Regions from separate parts of the Caballeronia sp. GAWG1-1 genome, predicted to be linked through region 2. Evidence: riboswitches for the same ligand, from Rfam matches in the RefSeq annotation. Region 2 holds a riboswitch; the other holds the start of a gene.
What was found. A riboswitch is a leader RNA that binds a small molecule or an ion and turns the genes downstream of it on or off. The one in region 2 is predicted to bind thiamine pyrophosphate.

Region 1: another riboswitch for thiamine pyrophosphate. It lies ahead of thiC (phosphomethylpyrimidine synthase ThiC); the one in region 2 lies ahead of NCT03_RS12615 (FAD-dependent oxidoreductase).

Annotation. Positions count from the first base shown of each region.
Region 1 covers NZ_JALQDB010000008.1:250,638-262,469, reverse strand. The annotation lists gene NCT03_RS05280 (sensor histidine kinase) at 20-1,507, shown strand; gene NCT03_RS05275 (entericidin A/B family lipoprotein) at 1,658-1,792, shown strand; gene NCT03_RS05270 (DUF4397 domain-containing protein) at 2,090-2,869, opposite strand; gene NCT03_RS05265 (glycosyltransferase family 25 protein) at 3,381-4,250, opposite strand; gene NCT03_RS05260 (YadA family autotransporter adhesin) at 4,461-6,617, opposite strand; gene NCT03_RS05255 (EamA family transporter) at 7,593-8,531, opposite strand; TPP riboswitch at 8,833-8,972, shown strand; gene thiC (phosphomethylpyrimidine synthase ThiC) at 9,150-11,081, shown strand; gene NCT03_RS05245 (YMGG-like glycine zipper-containing protein) at 11,302-11,514, shown strand; gene NCT03_RS05240 (hypothetical protein) at 11,722-11,832, shown strand, end outside.
Region 2 covers NZ_JALQDB010000020.1:21,851-33,682, forward strand. The annotation lists gene NCT03_RS12580 (MlaA family lipoprotein) at 1-576, opposite strand, end outside; gene mlaD (outer membrane lipid asymmetry maintenance protein MlaD) at 588-1,154, opposite strand; gene mlaE (lipid asymmetry maintenance ABC transporter permease subunit MlaE) at 1,259-2,026, opposite strand; gene NCT03_RS12595 (ABC transporter ATP-binding protein) at 2,023-2,838, opposite strand; gene thiE (thiamine phosphate synthase) at 2,936-4,000, opposite strand; gene NCT03_RS12605 (thiazole synthase) at 3,997-4,806, opposite strand; gene thiS (sulfur carrier protein ThiS) at 4,833-5,030, opposite strand; gene NCT03_RS12615 (FAD-dependent oxidoreductase) at 5,049-6,191, opposite strand; TPP riboswitch at 6,394-6,521, opposite strand; gene NCT03_RS12620 (ABC transporter ATP-binding protein/permease) at 6,770-8,512, shown strand; gene NCT03_RS12625 (glutamate synthase subunit beta) at 8,649-10,115, opposite strand; gene NCT03_RS12630 (glutamate synthase-related protein) at 10,194-11,832, opposite strand, start outside.

The DNA of each region.
Region 1 (11,832 bases), on a different contig from region 2:
GGAACCGCAGAAACACACCATGAGCCACGTTTTAAAAGACGCCGCGCCGGCAGCATCTGAAACTCCACGGGGACTCGCCCGGCGCGCGACGCGTATCAACGAATGGATGCATCGCTATAGCTGGGCGGTCGCGATGACGGTGGCTATCGTCATTACCGTCGGTGGGCTTGTGATTCTGGAATCGGGGCGCATGCGCATCGCGGCCGAGTATGAAACCGCGCTCGATGCAAAAAGCGCCACCGCGCAGTTATCGTCGCTGGCGGCCGATATCGCCACGCTCAGCGCCGAGGAACGCGGTTTCGCGCTCGCCGCCGACGACACCTACAAGAGCCACTTCGCGCAAACGGCCGGGCGCGTGCGCCGCGCGTTGACCTCGCTCGATAGCTATTACCGCCGCATCGGCGATGACGCCGCGCTTGCGAGCTTCGCGCAGATTCGCGCAGCCGCCGACGAGAACATCGCGCAAGGCGAGGCGCATCTCGCCGATCTGTCGAAGACGCCCGCGGATGCGGAAATGCGCGCACGCGTCGTGGCGACGCCATCGCCCGATAGCAGCGCCACGCTCGATGCCGCGCTCGCCCTCTTGCGGCTGAACGAAGAGCAACGCGCGCAGCACGCGCTCGATGCAAGCCGCGCCGATCAGCGCATTTCCACGCTGTGCGTCGGCGCGTTGTGCGCGCTCAACATCGTCCTGTTCCTGCTGCTGTTCCGCAATCTCGGTATCCAGTTAGACAAGCAGGACCGCGTGCAGAAGAAGCTCATTACGCAGCAGGAGGAACTCGACCGGCTCGTGTTCGAACGCACGCGTCAGCTCGAAGCGCTCGCGTGGCATTTGCAATCCGTGAGCGAAAACGAAAAGACCGAACTTGCGCGCGAACTGCACGACGAACTCGGCTCCATTCTTACCGCGAGCAAGATGGACGTCGCGTGGGTGCGCGGCAAGCTCAGGACGAGCGAACCCGCCATGTCCGACAAGCTCGCGCGCGCCATCGGCAATCTGGACCAGGGAATTGCGCTCAAGCGGCGGATTATCGAAGACATGCGGCCGACCGTGCTTGCCAACTTCGGTCTCGTGACCGCGCTGCGCTCGCTCGCCGATGAAGCCGCGCAACGCAACGGCTGGAGCGTCGAATTCGATCTTCCCGGCGACGATGTAAAGCTCGGCGAGGCTATCGAGATCGCGCTCTTTCGGGTGGCGCAGGAGACGCTCACGAACGCGGCGAAATACGCGCGCGCGAACCGCATCGAAATCGCGCTCGCGCTCGATGGTGACGACGTTGCGCTCGCTATCGCCGATGACGGCATCGGCATCCGTCCGCAGGATTTGAAGCGCACGCAGACGCACGGCCTGGTCGGCATGCGTCAGCGCGTGTCGGCGCGCGGCGGGCGCTTCGAGATCGAACGCGTGGCGCCGCATGGCACGCGCATCAGCGTGTCGATGCCACGCGAGCGCAGCGCGGGCACGTTCATCGATGCAAGCGCGCCGGCGGCCGTTCCGCTTGCCTGATTACGTAGGACGATACTTACGCCAATAGCAGAGACGGCCGACACCAAAAACCCGTGCGCGCCTACAGCGTCGACTACGCCGCTTTTTTATGATTGATCACAACGGAAGCCTCGAAGGGCTACCCGAATTTCTAATTCAAGGGGAACACACATGACTCGAATCATCGCTTTGCTGCTGATCGCTGGCACCGCCGCGCTCGCGGGCTGCAATACCATGTCGGGCGCGGGCCAGGATATCTCGAAGGGCGGTCAGGCTATTTCGAATTCGGCCGAAGAGCATAAGTAAATTGGCCGCGGCGCGGTGAGCCAGGCGCTCATCGCGTTGATGTTTCGTGCTGATTTTCTGTCGTCCCGTCATGTTTTTTGGCGGGATTTTTTTCGTTTGTCTTTAGTACGTGAGAGAGCGTGGATGCGTGGCGCCAGAGGCTTGCTTGCCTCGCGTGATCGGCAAGGTTCGCACGTAGTTAGGCGGCCGGATGTCTGCGAGGGTCATAAACCCGCTCCTCTTCGAACGAAAAAACCCCACGCATGCGGCAGCGTGGGGTTCGTCGATGTCTGCGCCCTGTTACCCGGGCGCTTCTAATTACAGCGTGTCCGGCAGCTCGATTGCAGGCGTCGTGGTATTGCCGCCCTGCGCAACGAGCACGCGAATCTTGTTCGGGATCACTTGCGACAACGCGTTGCCTGAAGGCAGCGTCGTCACGAGCCAATCGGCGTTGTTGCTCAGATTGAACGATGCCGACGCATACACCGGCGTCTTCGAACCTGGCAGCGTCGCGACCAGCTGATACGTCCCGCCGTTGACGTAGAGCGAGTCTTGCGTCGTCGCCGGCACGGCGTTCTTGAAGCCGACGCCCGCCATCGTCGGATTGACGGTCGCGATGTTCGTCCCCGGTGCGACCAAATACAAATCGAGAGTCTGCGCATTCGCCGACGCATTGAAGCCGCGCACCCGCGCGCTGTTCGAGAGCAGGCCCTTGTCGAACGGATCGTCGATCACGGCGATGGACGGCAGGAAACCCGCGTCAGGCAGCGCGATCACCGTGTACTCGTGACCCTTGGCGGCATTCGAGATGCTCGTGTCGGTCGCGAGTTGCGTCGTCGTATTGACGGCGGCGTAGGAGAAGTTCTGCTGGCCCGTATCGATGTTTGCGAAGTTCGTCACCGTCTGGTAGCCGAGATTCGCTTGCAGCACCTTGCCGTTGTCGTAAAAGTCGACGTTGGGGGCACTCGGGATCGCGTGGATGAAGTGGACTTCTGGATTCGTGAGTCCGAGTTCCTTGCCTACGTCGTCGGAGCCGCCACAAGCGGACAGGAGCGAGGCGACGGCGGCAAGCGCGGTGACTGTGCGGATGAGCTTCATGTTTCCACCTTCCTTAGCTTTAATCATTGATTTTGTTGTCCGGTCCGCGCTGCGAGCACCACGCTTAAGTGATCATGCGTATTGCCCGGCGCGCCTCGGAAGACCCCTTCTCTCTTTTGCTTCTATTCCCTTGAACGACAGGCTTTCGTGTCATTCCGATGAAACTGTCGTTCGAGGGTGACGGCATTGAGCAATGCGCATGCCCTGCATCGGTGCGCAGAGGCGGCCGATATGACGGCAAGCCTTGCGCCGCAAGGATTTGTTATTCGTTAGAGGAATTGCTCGGGCCGAGCTGGAAGGCCGATTAAAGCGGCGCCGGATAGGAGCGAATGCAGCGCGCGGAGGAGGTTTTTACAAAAGGAAAGGCGGAAGGCGCGCTGGTTGAACAAGAACAGGTCACCGCCGTACCAAGGCACCGAGCCGAAGTTCCAAATAAGGTGCATCTGACCATTCGCCAACATGGTGAAGTCCGCCATAGCAGACAACAAACCAGAGTTTTTACTGTCTCCACTCAATAATCGGAAGAGCGCGACGTTTCGTATAGTTTCATGCCAAGCGTGTACTCAGGCGAACTTTCCGTTTCGCCGATCATGACCGCTATTTTGGCCATATCCAACCGGTGTTCTCCAGCGAACAATAGACGCCGAATAGCGTTGGCAAGCAAAGCATCTGACATGTTGAGGTGAAGAAATTTAAATTGTTCGTAGGGAATAGTCGAGATGTTTTGAAACTCGGGCGTCGCTATGAATGGGACAGTAATGTTTGCATTGAGCTGGCCACTGGCAATCCAATCTCGATACAGGATATCTACTGCTGCATTCGCGTTTTTCTCGTCCGAAAACAGCCGATATAATGTCTTTTTTCCCTTGGGGGTTACGACATAAGAGGCGGCGCAATAAGCGAACACACCGCGAGCATCAATAATGCTTACCGTAGAGAGCGCGTGTCGCTCGACTTCCAAAGCGTCGCTACGCACCCGATTTTTCAGCCGACCTTCAGCAAGCGAAAGCAGGTAGGGAATCTGTGCGCGAAACGCCACACAGTCAAGAAAGAGTACATCGCAATTTGGAAAGCTATCAACGAAACCGTTGAGCGTTGCTTCGTTCACAATGCTTGGGAAATAGCGACTGAGCTCTACATCATCCTCCAAGATTAGAACTGCCGAGTCATCCCCGGAATTCAAGATTGCTTCAGTGTGAGACTGTCGGCAGGCCCAAACGCTGTTTTCGGCGGCATTGTCAAAAGGTCCGTTAGCGCGACCATCAATGGCCGGAAAGCGTGTGATCCAATCTGCGCATCCAAGTTGTTCTAGCTGAGCTTCAATTGACTGTCGTCGTTCCTGACTTCGCTCCAGATTTATAAATCTGCCTTCTAGCCTCATGGTTTTTAACCCTAACCAAATCTTTTTTTAGACATTTAACAGCAGGTAGACTCTAGCGCTTTTTCCAGCCTAAACGCCTAATCAAACTGACACTTATGCCGAAGCCTTCAGATGATAATTTTTCAAAGCACAAGCGCCGGTTCGCCCGGAAGCTCGGCTGAAAATAATCGCGGGGGATTGGCAAGTAGCGCCCTTCCCCCGCGAAATCGCTTACCAGCGATAACCCGCCTGCGCCTTAAGCGCAACTGGGCCGCCGCTCGCCGACGAAACGGCCACGCCGACATTCAGGTTCGTCGTCGCTTGATACGCTGCCGCAACGCCGACAGCAGTCGAGGTGCCGTAATTCCCGACAGCTGCGCCAACCCATTTTTCACCGGTATTGAGCATCGGAATGCTCGGAATAGCCAGTGTCGACGCGGCTGCCCGGTCGCTGTAATGCTTCATCTCGTTCTTGGCATCCGCGACGGCTCGATCGGTATATACGTTCGCGCCGGCAATCGCGTTGTCGGTGTACGTGTCTGCCTGCTTCACTGCACTGGTCACTGCGCCATTCAATTGATCGACATTCACCGCATCCGTTCCCTGCGTACCGGTGGCGACATTCGTAATTTGACGCGCGCTTTCAGCTGAGCCCACTGAAACAGTGTTCACGCGGTCCGCTACGGAGTTGGCGCCGAGGGCGATAGACCCGTCTGCGCTTGCATTAGCGTTCGCGCCTACTGCCAAAGAATGTGCAGCACTTGCGATGGCAACTTCTGACGAATCGCCATCAGCCGCAAAGAAGGAGCTTGAGCCGCCCGACAGTGCGACGACGGGTGCCGCGCCTACATTCGAAGTTGCGCCGACGAGCGACGGCGTGCCGACTTCTGACACATCGGCGCTTGCGTGCAAAGGCGCGCCAACGAAGGTTGCTCTGACGCCACCCTGCATAGCCGAGATGTTCGCTGTGTTTCGTGCAACCTGAGCGCTTACCGCGTTCAACTGCGACATATTAACGGCATCGGTGTCGCCGACTCCACTTGCAACACCAATGATTCGCCTGCTATAGCCGAAGTCGCCGCCGACACTGACTACGTTGTCCAGGCCGTAATCGTTAGAGTTTGCCCCCAAGGCAACTGAATTGACGCCATACGATTGCGCGCCGGAGCCCAACGCAAGTGACTTGATGTTTTGAGCGTATGAGCCATTCCCGAAGGCGGCGCTTTGCTCCCCTTCAGATCTGCTAAAACCGCCCACAGCAACGCTGTACCATCCCGAAGCCTTCGCTCCGGAACCAAGAGCAGTCGTGTAGTTGTCACTGGCTTGCGCACCGCTCCCAAGTGCGACCGCACTGAACTTAAGTGCCTTCGCTTCGTTGCCGACGGCAACCGCATAACTGTCAGCGCCTACAGCACTGCCGCCGATCACCACCATGTTGTCCCCAGTGACGTCGACATAGCGCCCGATTGCAATGCTGCTATCCCCAGTTACGTGAGTTCGAGTGCCCAAGGCAATCGAATTAGGGCTATTCGCCTGCGCACTCCAACCCGTCGCGATCGCGCCATATGCGCCGGCGTAGGAACCTTCGCCAATCGCAATTGGGGCATCGCTACTGCCAGCGGATGCGTGATTCCCTAACACGGTACTGCTACCCGACCCGGATGCTCCGTTGCCAACAACCAAGCTGCTACTCGACCCGGATGCGCCAATCCCAACTACCAAGCTCCTATCAAGCGCACGTGCATTGGTTCCGAGCGCCGTACTATAACTATCGGCATAGGAACCAGCGCCAAGCGCGGTCGCACTATAGTCCCCACCCCAGACATTCGTACCGATAGCGACACCGTTCAAACTCGCCCGGGCGTTCGCTCCAATTGCCGTTGCATCGGCATAGCTGGCATTCGCATGGGGCCCAATAGCGACGCTATTTTGTTTCGCGCTCGAACTTGCTCCAATCGCAACGGCCGCGAGATCACCCGAGTAACCGTCCGCAGTCGATGACACCTGTGCGCCGTTTCCAATAAGAACGCTACCTGTAACATCGTTGTATTGATTGTTCCCGATCATCGTTGCGCTGGCTTTGGCTACATTGCTATCGCCAATCACCGTCGCCGTGGCATTAACCGTATTGTTATCGCCGTAAACATTCGTTCCATCGCGCGATACCCCGGATGCCAACGAGTCGCCCCAACCCGTCACCGTCCCTGCGAATGCGCTTGACGTTGCCATCGCTGCCAAGCTGGTAAGCACCGCCAGCGTTACTGGTTTGAACCGAAAAGCATGAAATTTCATATATAATGATCGTATAAGAAAGACAAGTTGTGATGCGTAATTGCGCTGCGTTAGACGCCCGGCCAAGGTTCGTCTAACGTAGTTTTTTGTAGGCACGATAGTCGTCGCTAAATTCCTCCTTTATTGCTGTGCCGATGCTCGGACCGTTGTTAATAGAAACGCGGCGATAGCGGGTTGGCTGCATTGGTTTGGATAGAGATGCACCAATGACCAAAAACTCCGCCAAAAATCAAGCAATTCGTTTTTATTCCTGTTGTTATCTCGTATTAAAAATCATCTATATGCCTTGAATGGCTTTTTTAAGCTGAACCGACTTCAGGATAGGATGGAGCCAAAGCGGATACCGAGGAATTTTGAAGGTCCTGTTCTTACTCGATTAATCAACCTGCTTCCAAACACTATAACCAATGTAATTGAAAGCAATGAAGCTACACTTCAAATTTTTCGAATTTGCTTATTTTTGAGTCTATCGGGACTAGACAGGGAAGGAGCCATCGCGCCTTGCATAGCGGACATGCAGCATTATGTCTTCAAGACCGCAGCTCCATGCACACAAGTATGTGCTACGATTTTTAAAGAACAATCGCTCAAAGAAGCTAAATATAGATGTGGTCGTGGTCGCTACAGTGCGCCATTCATTCACGTAACACGAGTTATTTTTAGACGCCTGTCGTGTCACGGACGTCGTGTGCAGATACGGGAGAAAGTGTCCGGCAAGCTTTTCATTGGACGCCACCTGATCGCGCTATAACGCGTCAGTAGAGGAAACAGCAGCGTTTTAGCTCAAGCGTCCACCACCTGATATTTCGAGACCATTCGCATTAGCGGCTAACTAGTTGCACTCGTGGCGGTTCGTGTTACGGCGTGCTAAGAGAAAGGGGGATGGTGGCTCGGAAGCGCGCGAGATATCTTAGGTAATGAAACTGATGACGTAAGGGACCACGGTGCTCTTTTCAACAAGTCAAGCTAGCCCCGATTCCTATCTACGATAGTTGCTATCTTTTTAAGAAGCGTCGGGCGGCGATTCAGTTCTATTCGACAGCCCTTGCCTACAAGGCCAGATTCCTGCGCTCAAACCAACCCCCGCCGCCGATAATCAAACCAAAATGACAACGCAACGCTCATCAAAATCACGACCGTGGCAACAACCGTCCACTGCGTGATGATTTCCCCAAGCAACAAAGCGCCCAATAAAACCGCGACGACCGGATTCACGTAAAGACAACTCGTCGCGACAATCGTGCTCGTGTTCCGAATGAGAAAGTTATAAGCGACATACGCGGCCATCGATCCAATCACGACGAGATACAAGAACGAAAACCCCGCGCCCATGCTCACTTGGCCAAGGCGCTCGCCTGACACGAACGCGATGACAGTCGCGATAAGCCCGCCAAGCCCGATCTGCAACGCAGTCGACATCAGCAGATCGGAAGGCTGCGAGAGACGGCTTGCCAGATGCGCCCCGCCCGCCCAAAAAATTGCCGCGCACAAGATGGCAAGCGTGCCGACGGTCGAGCTCGGCGAGGGATCGCCATGATTGAGCAACACGATACCCACGAGACCCAGCGCCACCGCAAACCATTCGCCCTTCGCCACACTGCGCCCGGCAAGCGCGGTGAAGATCGTCGCGAAGAGCGGCACGGTAGCCACCATCACGGCAGCCGTGCCGGTTCCCACCGTGCGCATGCCGTAAGCCATCATCCCGCTCGACAAACCTTCGAGCAAAGTCCCGACGATCGCTGCATTACGTACTTCACGCGCCGTCGGCCACACCGCCTTGCGATGCAAGGCGATCACGAAGAGACCGACGCCAGCGCACAGGTTACGCAGGCCGCCAAGCATGAGCGGCGGAAACGATTCGAGCGCCAGGTGAATGCCGAGATACGTCGATCCCCACACGAGATAAACGACGGCCAACGCGAGCACGACGCGTCCCTTGAGGCTGCGAGGAGCGCGAAACGGAAAGCGGTCGGGAAAACCGAGCGGCAAACGCGGAGGTACGGCAGACATGCATTACTCCGCGAAGCGCGCCCGGATCGGGGCAAGAGACTTGCAATGGGGACTGCCGCCAATCGACCGAACGGGGCATGAGCTTGAAGAACGCGCGCGCCAGGTGACGAACGAGGCGGGACTGACGATGGACGGCATGACGGAGCGAAAGAAGTGCGGAAGCGACAGGCGGGGCGACTGCTGACGACATCCGGGTAAGTACCGAAAATCGCGCGCTCGCCATTATGCAGTAAGCGCCTGCGCTTCAGCGCAAACTTCGCGAACGGTTGCCAAGATGCCACGCCACGATGTATGGTGACGCCTGCTAACGCGGGGGTCCTGCGTTGCACATCGCGATTCGTCCGGCTGCGTCGACTGAATGGCCCGTGCAATGTGGGTGAGAAATACCCTTTGAACCTGATCTGGATAATGCCAGCGCAGGGAAGCGTTCGGGCCTCGGCGCACGGTATCTCTCTCACGCGCCACGTCTTCTCGGGCCCGCACCTTTCCATCTCGTTCCTCCCTGTCTAGCTCCTGAATCAGCCGAGCTCGCCGGCGTTCGTTCGTTCGTCGTTCATTCGATCGCCCGCGTGCTCGCTGTCAATTACCGTCCCTGCGACTGAAAAGGAGAAACAGCACATGAATGCGAATCCCAAGTTCCTGTCCGAAAACGCCATCGTCGATGCAGCCGCCATCGCGCCGCTGCCCAACTCGCGCAAGGTCTACGTGACGGGTTCGACGCCCGACATCCGCGTGCCGATGCGCGAGATCACGCAGTCCGACACGCCCGACAGTTTCGGCGGCGAAAAGAATCCGCCGGTGTACGTGTACGACACGTCCGGCCCCTACTCCGATCCGGACGCGAAGATCGACATCCGCTCCGGTTTGCCCGCGTTGCGCGCCGGCTGGATCGAAGCGCGCGGCGACACCGAGGAACTCGCGGGTCTTTCGAGCGAATTCGGCCGCGAGCGCGCCGCCGATCCGAAAACGGCCGAGCTGCGCTTCCCGGATCTGCATCGTCATCCGCGACGCGCGACGCCCGGCAAGAACGTGTCGCAGATGCATTACGCGCGGCAGGGCATCGTCACGCCGGAGATGGAATACATCGCCATTCGCGAGAATCAGCGCCGCGCCGAATACCTCGAAAGCCTCAAGACGAGCGGTCCGAACGGCGAAAAGCTCGCCGCGATGATGGGCCGTCAGCATCCCGGCCAGTCGTTCGGCGCGGTGCCTTTCGACAAGGACGCCCTGAAGGCCATCACGCCCGAGTTCGTACGCGATGAAGTGGCGCGCGGCCGCGCAATCATCCCCGCGAACGTCAATCACCCGGAAAGCGAGCCGATGATCATCGGGCGCAACTTCCTCGTGAAGATCAACGCGAACATCGGCAATTCGGCGGTGAGTTCGTCGATCGGCGAGGAAGTCGACAAGATGACCTGGGCGATCCGCTGGGGCGGCGACACGGTGATGGACTTGTCCACGGGCAAGCACATTCACGAGACGCGCGAGTGGATCATCCGCAATTCGCCGGTGCCGATCGGCACGGTGCCGATCTATCAGGCGCTCGAAAAGGTCAACGGCAAGGCGGAAGACCTGACCTGGGAAATCTTTCGCGACACGCTCGTCGAGCAAGCCGAGCAAGGCGTCGATTACTTCACCATTCACGCGGGCGTGCGTCTGCAATACGTACCGCTGACGGCCAACCGCATGACGGGTATCGTCTCGCGCGGCGGCTCGATCATGGCGAAATGGTGTCTCGCGCATCATCGGGAAAGCTTCATCTACGAGCACTTCGAAGACATCTGCGAGATCATGAAGCAGTACGACGTCTCGTTCTCGCTCGGCGACGGCCTGCGTCCCGGCTCCATCTACGACGCGAACGACGAAGCCCAGCTCGGTGAACTGAAGACGCTCGGTGAACTCACGCAGATCGCGTGGAAGCACGACGTGCAAGTGATGATCGAAGGCCCCGGCCATGTGCCGATGCAGCTCATCAAGGAGAACATGGACCTGCAGCTGGAATGGTGCGACGAGGCGCCCTTCTACACGCTCGGGCCGCTCACCACCGACATCGCGCCGGGCTACGATCACATCACCTCGGGCATCGGCGCGGCGATGATCGGCTGGTTCGGCACCGCCATGCTTTGCTACGTCACACCGAAGGAGCATCTCGGACTTCCGAACAAGGACGACGTGAAGACCGGCATCATCACGTACAAGCTCGCGGCGCACGCGGCCGATCTGGCGAAGGGTCATCCAGGCGCGCAGGTGCGCGACAACGCGCTATCCAAGGCACGCTTCGAGTTTCGCTGGGAAGACCAGTTCAACCTCGGCCTCGATCCCGACAAGGCGCGCGAGTTTCACGACGAAACCTTGCCGAAGGATTCCGCCAAGGTCGCGCATTTCTGCTCGATGTGCGGCCCGCACTTCTGCTCGATGAAGATCACGCAGGACGTGCGCGACTTCGCGGCCAAGCAAGGCGTCTCCGAAAGCGATGCGCTCGCCAAGGGCATGCAGACCAAGGCCATCGAGTTCGTGAAGAAGGGCGCGGAGATTTATCAGCCGACCTGAAGCAAACGCTGACTGTACGCAACGGCCTGTGCTTCCTTGCAGGCCGTTTTTGCATGGCGCGCGCGTGCACCGTTTCGGGCATCTTTCCTGCTGATAAACGAACGAACCGGCGAAAAAAACGTTGCGGCGTCCGTCGATGAAAGCCAGATCGTGATCGAACGGCAGGACGCGTGGGCAAAGCCGCGGCCGTTTCATTGATCAATCGTTCTGGAGAGTCGACATGAAAATCATCAAACAAATCGGCGCCGCAGCAGTGGTCGTTTCCCTTCTCGCCGGACTCACGGCCTGTGACAACATGACGACGCGTCAACGCGATACGGCCGTTGGCGCTGGTGTTGGCGCCGCGGGTGGGGCCGTGATCGGCGGAAGCGCGTTATCGACGTTGGGGGGCGCGGCAGTAGGCGGGGTTATCGGCAATCAAGTCGGGAAGTAAGCGGGCGATCCACAGTCATCTCATGCGGCAAGCAGCGATGCTTGCCGCCGCTTCGATCAAGGGCTGTTTCAGGATTGATACACGCCGAGGTTTGTTAGCGGACGCGCGACGCGCACGCCGCAACGATCGAGTAAGCTCCTTCTTAACGGACCCTTCCTCGCAATCGCATAGGTAGAGTCCGGCAAGTCGCAAGCAAGGAGCAGCATCATGATTTCCCCGCGCATCATCTTCGGTTACAGGGCAGCGGCCGCTTCGCTTGCTGCCGGATTGCTTCTCGGCGGATGCTACCTGCCGTATCCCGACTACCCCGCTTATTAC
Region 2 (11,832 bases):
GCGTGTGTTCACGAGATTTACGCCGTACAAGGCCCAGCTAACGGAATCCGGCTGCACGTAACTCAGCGGATTACCGAAATAATCGACCGCGAGGCCGCCGGTATCGCGCACGGTGCTTGGTCCAAGGAGCGGCAGCACGACGTACGGGCCAGGCGGCACGCCGTAGTGGCCGAGCGTGAGACCGAAGTCGCCCGAATGCTTCGGCAGCTTGGCGACGGTCGCCACGTCGAACAGACCGCCCACGCCGAACACCGTGTTGATCGCGACGCGCATGATGTCAGACACGCCATCCGCGATTCTCAGTTGCAGAAGATTGTTCGCCGCGATGTAGACATCGCCGATATTCGAGAAGAAGTTCGTGACGCTGTTGCGCACGGGTTCTGGGACGGCCCAGACGTAAGCCTGCGCCACCGGCTTGAACGCGTATTGATCGACCTTGTCGTTGATCGTGAACATCGTCCGGTTGTAGCTCTCGAAGGGATCGCCCTTGGTCGGAGTGGTCACTGTCGCGCACCCGCCGAACATGCCCACCGTTGCCGCTAGAACGATTGCGCGCCGCATCCCTGTCGAGTGCATGTTGTTTCTCCTTATTGAGCCGTACCCGAGGCTGCGCTCGCGCCCATCGCGCTTGCCGCACCCGGAAATGCCGGTGCGGGAGCTGCCGTTGCCGCCGGCGCCGCCGAGGATTTCGACGCGCCGGAATCCGCTGCCTTGTTATAGAGGAACTGTCCGATCAGATTTTCCAGCACCACGGCGGACTGCGTCATCGTGATGGTGTCGCCATTCTTGAGCATCTGATCGTCGCCGCCCGGCTCCAAGCCGATGTACTGCTCGCCGAGCAGACCGGAAGTCAGAATCTTGGCGGACGAATCTTTCGGAAATTGATATTGCTTGTCGATGTCGATGGCGACCACCGCCTGATACGTGTTTCCATCGAAACTGATCGAGCCGACGCGCCCGACCGTCACGCCCGCGCTCTTGACCGGCGCGCGCGCTTTAAGGCCGCCGATGTTGTCGAACTTGAGCTTCACCGCGTAGGTCTGCTGGAACGACAGCGAACTCATGTTGCCCGCCTTCAGCGCAAGGAACAGCAGCGCCACGAAACCGAGCACCACGAAGAGGCCGACCCAAAAGTCGAGAGCAGTCTTTTTCATCGTCTTCCCAAAGAGAATCTTGTCGCAGAGCGCGTGTGAGGTCTGTGCCCTTCACAACGCCCACGCCCTCGCGGGCGTTTTGCATTTGGTTCATTAGCTGGACATCAGCTGAACATCAACGCGGTCAGCAGGAAATCGAGGCCGAGCACCGCGAGCGACGCGTACACGACCGTCTTCGTGGTCGCGCGCGACACGCCTTCCGGCGTAGGCCGTGCTTCGTAGCCCTGGAACAACGCGATGAACGTCACCGCGAAGCCGAACACGATGCTCTTGATGACGCCATTGCCGACATCGCGCCACACGTCCACGCCGCCTTGCATCTGCGACCAGAACGCGCCGGAATCCACGCCGATCAGCAACACGCCGACCACATACCCGCCGATTATGCCGACCGCGCTGAAAATGGCCGCCAGCACGGGCATGGCGATGATGCCCGCCCACATGCGCGGCGCGACCACCACTTTCATGGGATCGACGGCCATCATTTCCATTGCCGTGAGTTGTTCGCCCGCCTTCATCAAACCGATCTCGGCAGTCAGCGACGTACCCGCGCGGCCGGCGAACAACAGCGCCGTGACGACCGGCCCGAGCTCGCGCACGAGCGAGAGCGCGACCAGCAGTCCGAGCGCCTGCTCCGAACCATAGCGGTTCAGTGTGTAATAACCCTGCAGCCCGAGTACGAAGCCGACGAACAGGCCCGACACCGCGATAATGACAAGCGAATAATTGCCGACGAAGTGAATTTGCTTCGTGACGAGACGCGGCCGCCGCAAAAGCGGGAAGAATTCGAGTACGAGGCGCAACAGCATGCGCATTGCATAACCGGCGGTTCCGAAACCGTCGAGCACCCAGCGTCCGAGTGCGCTGATCATGCTTTCCCTCCGATGCCGAAATCCGCCGCGAGCGGTTGGCTCGCGTAATGAAACTTGAAGGGACCGTCCGGCGTGCCGTCGATGAACTGACGCACGGTCGGGTCTTCCGACGCGCGTAATTGCTCCGGCGTGCCTTCCGCGTGAATGCCGCCGTTCGCGACGAAGTACACGTAGTCCGCAATGGCGAACGACTCGGGCACATCGTGCGAAACGAGAATGGACGTGGCGCCGAGAGCGTCGTTGAGCGTGCGGATGAGTTGCGCGGTTATGCCGAGCGAGATGGGATCGAGACCGGCGAACGGCTCGTCGTACATCATCAGTTCGGGATCGAGCGCGATGGCGCGGGCAAGCGCGACGCGGCGCGCCATGCCGCCGGAAATCTCCGACGGCGCGAGATCGCGCGCGCCACGCAGGCCGACCGCGTTGAGCTTCATCAGGACGAGATCGCGGATGAGCTCTTCCGGCAGATCCGTGTGTTCCCGCAGCGGAAACGCGACGTTCTCGAACACGGTCTGGTCGGTGAACAGCGCGCCGAATTGAAACAGCATGCCCATCCGGCGGCGCAGCGCGTAAAGACCGTCGCGCGATTGCGTGCCGACGTCCTTGCCCGCGAACAGCACCTGACCGCGGCTGGCTTTCACCAGCCCGCCGATCAACCGTAAGGTTGTCGTCTTGCCGCAGCCGGAGCCACCCATGACCGCAACCACCTGACCACGCGTGAAACGCATGTTCAGGTTCGAGAGAACGGGCCGATTACCGTAACCGAAATCGACGTCGCGAAGCTCTAGCAGGGGCTCGGGGAAAGCTGGCACGAGTTAAGAAATTCCTTGGACGCAAGAGGCCGAATTATAGGGCCTGCGCGCAATCGGTGCTTTACCTACGCTCTACCCGATATGATTTTCAGAACATTTACCCTTGATTTGCAAAGCTTTGTTGTAGCGACTCGACGGCGGCTTCGGTGTCCGCCGCTTCTGTCACGGCACGCACGACAGCAGCGCTTCCTACGCTGGTCGCCAGCACCTCGGGCAATACCTTGCCGTCGATACCGCCGATCGCGACGAGCGGCACGCGTCCTTTCAGAAGTTTTACGTAGCGTGTAAGCCGCGCCAGGCCTTGCGGCTTGGTAGGCATGACTTTCGTCGTGGTGGGAAACACCGCGCCGAGCGCGAGATAGCTCGGCCGGAAGTGCAGCGCGCGAAGCATCTCGTAATAGCCGTGCGTCGAAAGTCCGAGGCGCAAGCCGGCTTGCGCGATTGCCTGCAGATCGGCGGTTTCGACATCTTCCTGACCGAGATGCACGCCGTAAGCGCGTGCGGCGATCGCTTCGCGCCAGTGATCGTTGATGAAAAGCTGCGCCTGATGCCGCTGCCCCGCCACGACCGAACGCTCGATTTCGCCGTGAAGGTCCGCTGCGTCGGTGGTCTTGCGGCGCAACTGCGCCGTGCGCACGCCGAGGTCCAGCACGCGTTCGACCCAATTCGCGCTCGGCAAGACGGGGTAAAGACCGAGCTTGTCCGGGCAAGCGGGAAAAGCAGGTTCCGGCGCGGGTGGAAGATCGCCGACGCGCGGGAACGTGTCGAAGTCGCTTGGCCACGCGTCTTCTTTCTGTTCGTCGCCGGCGCGCCAAGCCATTGCCAGGACGAGCGCATCGTGCGGTTCGAAATTGCAGTCGAGGAACGCCGCCAGCGCGGCCAGCCAGTCGTCGGAACGCTCGCCTTCGAGAACATGGCGCGCGCCTGCATGCAGCAATATCACGCGACGTTCGTACGCTTCCAGCACCGTCGCATTGTCCGCGGCGTACGGCTCGTTGACGACGAGCAGATCCTGCGCACTTGGCGTATCCGGCACGGTCAGGCAGATGCGCCAGCGCGTTGGCGGCGCGGGCCACTCGCCGAGCCGCGCGCGGATACGTTCGGCGACTTCGATCAACTCATCCGCCGGCGGCCAGAGAACTTCGTGTCCGAGCAAGCTCATGCAGCACCTCCGTCCTGATGCCAGAACGGCATGCCAACGACCGGCGTGCTGGCCTGCGCGCTGTCGCGCTCGGCCATCGGACCGGCGAGAAACGCCGTGCGCCCGGCGTCGACACCCAGCGCGAACGCGCGCGCCATCTGCGACGGAAAGGTCGCCTGCGACACGGCGGTGTTCAAGAGCACGCCGTCGAAACCCCACTCCATCACCTGGCACGCATGCGAGGGCACGCCGAGGCCTGCATCGACGATCAGCGGCACGTCTGGCAGCCGCTCGCGCAACGTGCGCAGACCGTAGGGGTTGGTCACGCCCTTGCCGGTGCCGATGGGCGCGCCCCAGGGCATCAACGCCTCGCAGCCGGCATCGAGGAGACGGCGGCCGATCACGAGATCCTCGGTGCAATAAGGCAGCACCTTGAAGCCGTCGCGCACGAGCTTGCCCGCCGCTTCGACGAGGCCGATCGGGTCGGGCTGCAACGTGTAGTCGTCGCCGATCAGTTCCAGCTTGATCCACGGCGTGTCGAAAACCTCGCGCGCCATGTAGGCGGTGGTCAGCACTTCATCGACGCTCTGGCAGCCCGCCGTGTTCGGCAGCAGCGCGACGCCGTGACGCTTGAGGACATCGAAAAAACCGGCCTCGCCAGTCTCGGACTGACGGCGCAGCGCGACGGTCACCATGCCGGGCCGCGCGGCATCGATGGAATCCGAAAGCGATTGCAGCGACGGATAACGCGATGTGCCGAGCAGCACACGGCTCGGGAACGTCTGGCCGTAGAGCGTGAGGCTATGGGCGGCGGTGTGTGAGGTCATGATTCGATCCTTCGGATTCGGTGGATTCAGCCGCCCGCGACGGGCGACACGACGTCGAGCTTGTCGCCGGCTCGAAGCGTCTTCGTGCCGTGCTCGCCGCGCGCGACAAACTGCCCGTTGAGCGCGACCGCGAACGGCGGTTTGGCGCCGAATGCGGCGAGCGCGTCGGTGACGGTGGCGGCATCGGTCAGACTGAATTCGCGCTGATTGATGTGGATGTTCATGGCTTTGACTTTCGATGACTAGAGCGCGGCCGCGATGGCCGGTTCGCTATGCAGAAGTTCGGACCAGCGCGCGCCGCCGCGATAATCCGCGAACGATGCGGCGTCCGCGACGGTTCCGCCGGCGATGGCTTGGGCGAGTGCGCAGGCGGCATCGGCGACTTCCGGCGCGATCATGAAGCCGTGCCGATACAGGCCGTTCACGCGCACGGTCCGCGCCCCGTCCCAGACGATGGCCGGCCGATGATCCGGCAGCGTCGGCCGACACTGAGAATTGAGTTCGAGGATGCGCGCCTCGCCGAAACCCGGATGCACCGCGAACGCCGCACTCATCAGTTCCAGCGCCGAGCGCACGCTCACGGGCGACATGTCCTCGCCTTCGACTTCGGTCGCGCCGATCACGTAAAGATCGTCCTCTTTCGGCGCGATATACAGCGGATAACGCGGATGCAGCAGCCGCACCGGCCGCGACAACCCGATGCCCGGCGCATGCACGCGCGCCACTTCCCCGCGAATACCACGCAACGCGGGCCACGCAGTTTTGCCGCCCAGCCCACGGCAATCGATGATCCAGCGCGCGTCGGGCATGGCATCGACCGGAGAATTCCAGTGCGTGCGCACGCCGCGCGCCGTAAGTCCGGCCGCGAGCGCTCGAAGCGCCTGACGATTGTCGAGTTGACCTTCGTGCGGCAGCAGCCAGCCTTGCGCGAAACGCGTGCCGAGCGCGGGTTCCGCTTGCGCGACTTCCGCGCCCGCGAGCTTGACGAAGCCGCCATCGAGCAAGCTTGCAGGCGCGTTGGCGCGCAACCTGCGTTCGAATAGCGGCGCTTCCGCGCGATCCGCGCCGTGCCAGACGACGAGCGTGCCGTTGCGCTGAAAGTAAACCGGCTCGGGCAACTCGGCGATGAGACCCGGCCAGCGTTCCAGCGACGCCGCGCCGAGTTCGACGACGAGCGGCTCCGCACTCGTCGCCTCGGCGAGCGGTGCGAGCATCGCGGCGGCCACCCACGCAGCCGACTGCGTGCCCGCCTCGTCGCCGCGCTCGTATAGCGCGACGCCGTGGCCCGCGCCCGCGAGTTGCCACGCCACGAGCCGCCCGACGAGTCCTCCGCCGATGACGGCGAAGTCTGGCCGGCGCGCGGCGGGCTGATCGATCGTGTTCACTTTTCCAATGTCTCCTGTCGATCGAAACGAGGCTGGGCGCCGCTCCGGTCTTATCCACGACTGATAACGCCGTGCAGCAAACGCACGAACGCGAAGACAAAACTTGCAGAGGAGAGACCGGCCCGGCAGCGGCAACGCAAACAACGCGCGCCAGGCGGAAAAGAAAGATGATGGAAGAACCTGGAGGAAAGGCGCGACGGCCGCGCGTTCTCCGGAAACTTCCCTCGCCGGTATTACCCGGATCGGGTGCAAAGGGTCTCTCTCAGCCTCGCCGCGCCAGCACACCGATAATTCGATGACATCGCGCGCGAAGCACCCCTGTTTCGTCGAAGATCATTAGACCATGAAAGCCAAAGCCGCTGCAAACCGGGATTCCCCGCCTTTGGTCGCCTCAGTCGGCACTCTGGCACAATGCCGCGAGCATGGTTCTCCGCATGGTTGTGCGAATGAGCACGGAATTAAGCGGCAGTTAAGGGAACCTCTGAACAATCTGCGGGACAGGAAAGAGGCTGCGCGTGCGAGTATCGCGGCGCGGTGCGTCCATTCGTAACTCGGACCGGCATATCATCAGGAAGGTCATGGCCAATTCTCAACCGGAAAACACGCAGCAACAAGCCGACACGGTCTCTGCGTGGAGCCTCATCAAGCCCTACTGGGTCTCGGAGGAGCGCGGCTTCGCATGGGGTCTGCTCGTTGCCATCATCGCGATCAACATGACGGTCGTATGGATCAACGTGCGGCTCAACAGCTGGAGCGCGGCGTTCTACAACGCGCTGCAGAACAAGAACGTCCACGACTTTCCGCACCTGCTGCTGGTCTTCACCGGCCTCGCCTTCGCGTACATTCTGCTCGCGGTTTATGGGAGGTATCTGCGGCAGATGCTCGGCTTCCGCTGGCGCCAGTGGCTGACCAACAAGTATCTCGAACAGTGGTTCGGCGACCGCGCTTTTTACCGCATAGAACGCGACCGTCTCGCCGATAACCCCGACCAGCGGATCAGCGACGACCTGCAATCCTTCGCGACCACCACGCTGTCTCTGTCGCTCGATCTGCTTTCCACGCTCGTCACGCTCGTCACGTTCATCACCATTTTGTGGACGCTCGCGGGCGCGCTGACCATCACGGCATTCGGCACGCCGCTCGTCATTCCCGGCTACATGGTCTGGGCGGCGGCGCTTTACGCGATCATCGGCTCGGTCATCATTCAGAAGGTCGGGCATCCGCTGGTGTCGATCAACTACCAGCAACAGAAGGTCGAGGCTGATTTCCGCTTCGGGCTGATTCGCGTGCGCGAGAATGCCGAGCAGATCGCGTTTTACGATGGCATCGCCACCGAGACGGCCAACGCGAAGACCATTTTCCAGCGCATTCGCGACAACTGGTGGATGATCATGAAGTACACGAAGCGCATGACCTTCGTGCTTAGTTTCTACGGACAGATCGCCATCATCTTCCCGATCATGGTTGCCGCGCCGCGCTACTTCGCGGGCGCGTTCTCGTTCGGCGTCTTGATGCAGATTTCATCGGCGTTCGGCACGGTCAGCGATTCGTTCTCCTGGTTCATCAACAGTTACTCGACCTTGGTCGAATGGCGCGCCACGGTGAATCGTCTGCGCGAATTCAAGCGTGTGATGCGCTCGACGCATATCCGCGAGGAAACGTCGCCGGCAACGGCGCATGGCGGTATCAACCTGCATTACACGAGCACGAAAGCGCTGACGACCAAGGGGCTTGCGCTCGCGTTGCCGAATGGCACGCCGCTTTCGCGCGTGGGCGACGTGACGATAGAACCGGGATCGCGCTGGCTGATAGTCGGGCCGTCGGGCGCGGGCAAGAGCACGCTGATGCGGGCGCTGGCGGGACTTTGGCCGTTCGGCGACGGTAGTATCGACGCACCCGTCGACGCGAAGATGCTGTTTATCCCGCAAGTGAGCTATCTGCCGATCGGCACGCTGCGCGCGGCGTTGAGCTATCCGTCGCCGGGTGGCACCTTCACCGACGAGGAATCGCGCGAGGCGCTGCGTCTGTGCAATCTGGCCGAGTATGGCGACCGCCTGGAAGAAAGTGCGCACTGGGCGCGCAGCTTGTCGCCGGGCGAGCAACAGCGTCTTGCCGCCGCGCGCGTGCTGCTGCACAAGCCCGACTTCCTGTTCCTCGACGAAGCCACCAGCGCCCTCGATGCGGATAACGAACTGCATATCTACAACACGCTCGTCGAACGTTTGCCGAAGGCGGCGATTTTGAGCGTTGCGCACCGGGAGTCGGTGGCGCTGTTCCATGATTATCGGATCGAGATAGAGAGGACGATGGCGGAGGCTTGATTCCGTCTCTTGCTGAATGAAGAACCGCATCCGCGAGCAATTGTGGGTGCGGTTTTTTTTTGGTGGCATAACCCCCGCCAACAAAAAAGGGCGAACCCAAAACGGCCCACCCTTTTCTCCCATCAACCCCGCTCTCTTATCGCGGCAATTCGCTACTGCCCATCAAATACGCGTCCACCGACCGCGCGCACTGACGCCCTTCGCGAATCGCCCACACCACGAGCGACTGACCGCGCCGCATATCGCCCGCGGTGAACACCTTGTCCACCGACGTGTAATACGCCTTGTCACCTTCGGTCGAGGCGCGCACGTTACCGCGCGCGTCCTTGTCGACGCCAAACGCATCCAGCACCGGCGAAGCCGGCTGCGTGAAGCCCATGGCGAGCAGCACGAGGTCGGCCTTCAGCTCGAACTCGCTGTTCGGCACTTCCTGCATCTTGCCGTTCTTCCACTCGACGCGCACCGCGATCAGCTTCTCGACCTTGCCGTTCTTGCCTTCGAAACGCTTCGTCGCAACCGACCAGTCACGCTCGCAACCCTCTTCATGCGACGACGACGTACGCAGCTTGATCGGCCAGTACGGCCACACGAGCGGCTTGTTCTCTTCCTCGGGCGGCTGCGCGAGCAGTTCGAACTGCACCACGCCCTTAGCGCCATGCCGGTTCGAGGTGCCGACGCAATCCGAACCCGTGTCGCCCCCGCCGATCACGACAACATGCTTGCCCTTCGCGACCAGTTGCTCCGCGAGCTTGTCGCCTGCGTTGACCTTGTTCTGCTGCGGCAGGAATTCCATCGCGTAATAGATGCCTTCCAGCTCGCGCCCCGGCACCGGCAGATCGCGCGGCGTTTCCGAACCGCCCGCCACCACGACCGCATCGAACTGTTCTTTCAGTTCGTCCGGCGTGATGGTTTCCTTGGCCGTATTGCCGATGTGCCCCGGCAGCGCGTCCTTGCCGATGAACACGTTGGTGCGGAACGACACGCCTTCCGCTTCCATCTGGCGCATGCGGCGGTCGATCAGCCACTTCTCCAGCTTGAAGTCGGGAATGCCATAACGCAGCAAACCACCAATGCGATCGTTCTTTTCGAACACGACCACGTCGTGACCGGCGCGTCCCAGTTGCTGCGCGACCGCGAGCCCGGCGGGACCGGAGCCGACCACCGCAACCTTCTTGCCGGTCTTGTGCTTGGGCGGCTGCGGCGCGACCCAGCCTTCGGTCCACGCCTTGTCGATGATCGCGTGCTCGATCGACTTGATGCCCACCGGATCGTCATTGATGCCGAGCGTGCAAGCCGACTCGCACGGCGCCGGACAAATGCGTCCCGTGAACTCGGGAAAGTTGTTGGTCGAATGCAGCACTTCGATCGCGCTCTTCCAGTCCTGACGGAACACGAGATCGTTGAAGTCCGGAATGATGTTGTTCACCGGACAACCGTTGTTGCAAAACGGAATGCCGCAGTCCATGCAGCGTGCGCCCTGAACCTTGGCGTCTTCATCGGTCAGCGCGGCGACGAATTCCTTGTAATGCTTGACGCGGGTCAGCGGTGCTTCGTACGCCTCGTGGCGGCGTTCGAACTCGAGAAAACCGGTTGCCTTGCCCATGTGGTTCTCTTCTTTCTCTGTATTTGGTGAGGAACTCGCTCTCCGGCGTACCGGAGAGCTCTTCTATAGTGAGACCGCTCAGGCCGCGAGTGCGTCCTTTGCCTTCTTCGCGCCGATCTCGCCGAGCGCGCGCTTGTAGTCGGTCGGGAACACCTTCACGAACTGACGGCGCGACGCATCCCAGTTTTCGAGCAGCGCCTTGGCACGCGGCGATCCGGTGAACTGGAAGTGACGCTCGATCAAACCCTTGAGCAGCGCTTCGTCGGTCTTGCCGGCATGCCACAGCGCGCGATCCACCGTGCGCTCCTGTTCGGCCTGTTGCAGCACCGGATCGAGGGCCACCATGGTCTTGTTGCACTTGGCGCCGAACGTGCCGTCCGGATCGAACACGAACGCGACGCCGCCCGACATGCCCGCCGCGAAGTTACGGCCCGTCTCGCCGAGCACGACCACCGTGCCGCCCGTCATGTATTCGCAGCCGTGATCGCCCGTGCCTTCGACGACTGCCGTCGCGCCCGAGTTACGCACGCAGAAGCGCTCGCCCGCGACGCCACGGAAGTACGACTCGCCTTCGATAGCGCCGTACATCACCGTGTTGCCGCAGATGATGTTCTCCTCGGACTTGCCACGGAAGTCGTTGGTCGGGCGAATGATGATGCGCCCGCCCGACATGCCCTTGCCGACATAGTCGTTACCGTCGCCGACGAGGTCGAGTGTCACGCCCTTGGCGAGGAACGCGCCGAAGCTCTGACCCGCCGTGCCCTTCAACTGGATATGGATGGAGTCGTCGGGCAAACCGTCGTGGCCGTACTTCTTCGCGATCAACCCGGACAGCATGGCGCCGACCGTGCGGTTCACGTTGCGCACCGGCTGGATGAACGAAACGTGCTCGCCCTTCTCGATCGCCGCCTTCGACTTCTCGATCAACACGTGATCGAGCGCCTTGTCCAGACCGTGGTCCTGCACATCGACGTGCTTGCGCGCGACTTCCGCGCCCACCGGCACTTGATAGAACACGCGCGAAAAGTCGAGACCCTTCGCCTTCCAGTGCTCGACGCCCTTCTTCGTGTCGAGCAATTCGGCGTGGCCGATCAGATCCTCGAACTTGCGGATACCCAGTTGCGCCATGATCTCGCGCACTTCTTCCGCAATGAAGAAGAAGAAGTTGACGACGTGTTCCGGCTGGCCAGTGAACTTTGCGCGCAGCACCGGATCTTGCGTCGCGACGCCGACCGGGCACGTGTTCAGATGGCACTTGCGCATCATGATGCAGCCTTCGACGACGAGCGGCGCCGTCGCGAAGCCGAATTCATCCGCGCCGAGCAGCGCGCCGATCACGACATCGCGGCCGGTCTTCATCTGGCCGTCGGCCTGCACGCGGATACGGCCGCGCAGACGGTTCAGCACCAACGTCTGCTGCGTTTCGGCGAGACCGAGTTCCCACGGCGTGCCCGCGTGCTTGAGCGACGACAAGGGCGATGCACCCGTGCCGCCATCATGGCCCGCGATCACGACGTGATCCGCCTTTGCCTTCGCCACACCCGCAGCGATGGTGCCGACGCCCACTTCGGACACCAGTTTCACCGAAATGCTCGCCGCGGAATTCACGTTCTTGAGATCGTGAATGAGCTGCGCCAAGTCTTCGATCGAATAGATATCGTGGTGCGGCGGCGGTGAAATGAGACCGACGCCCGGCACCGAGTAACGCAGCTTGCCG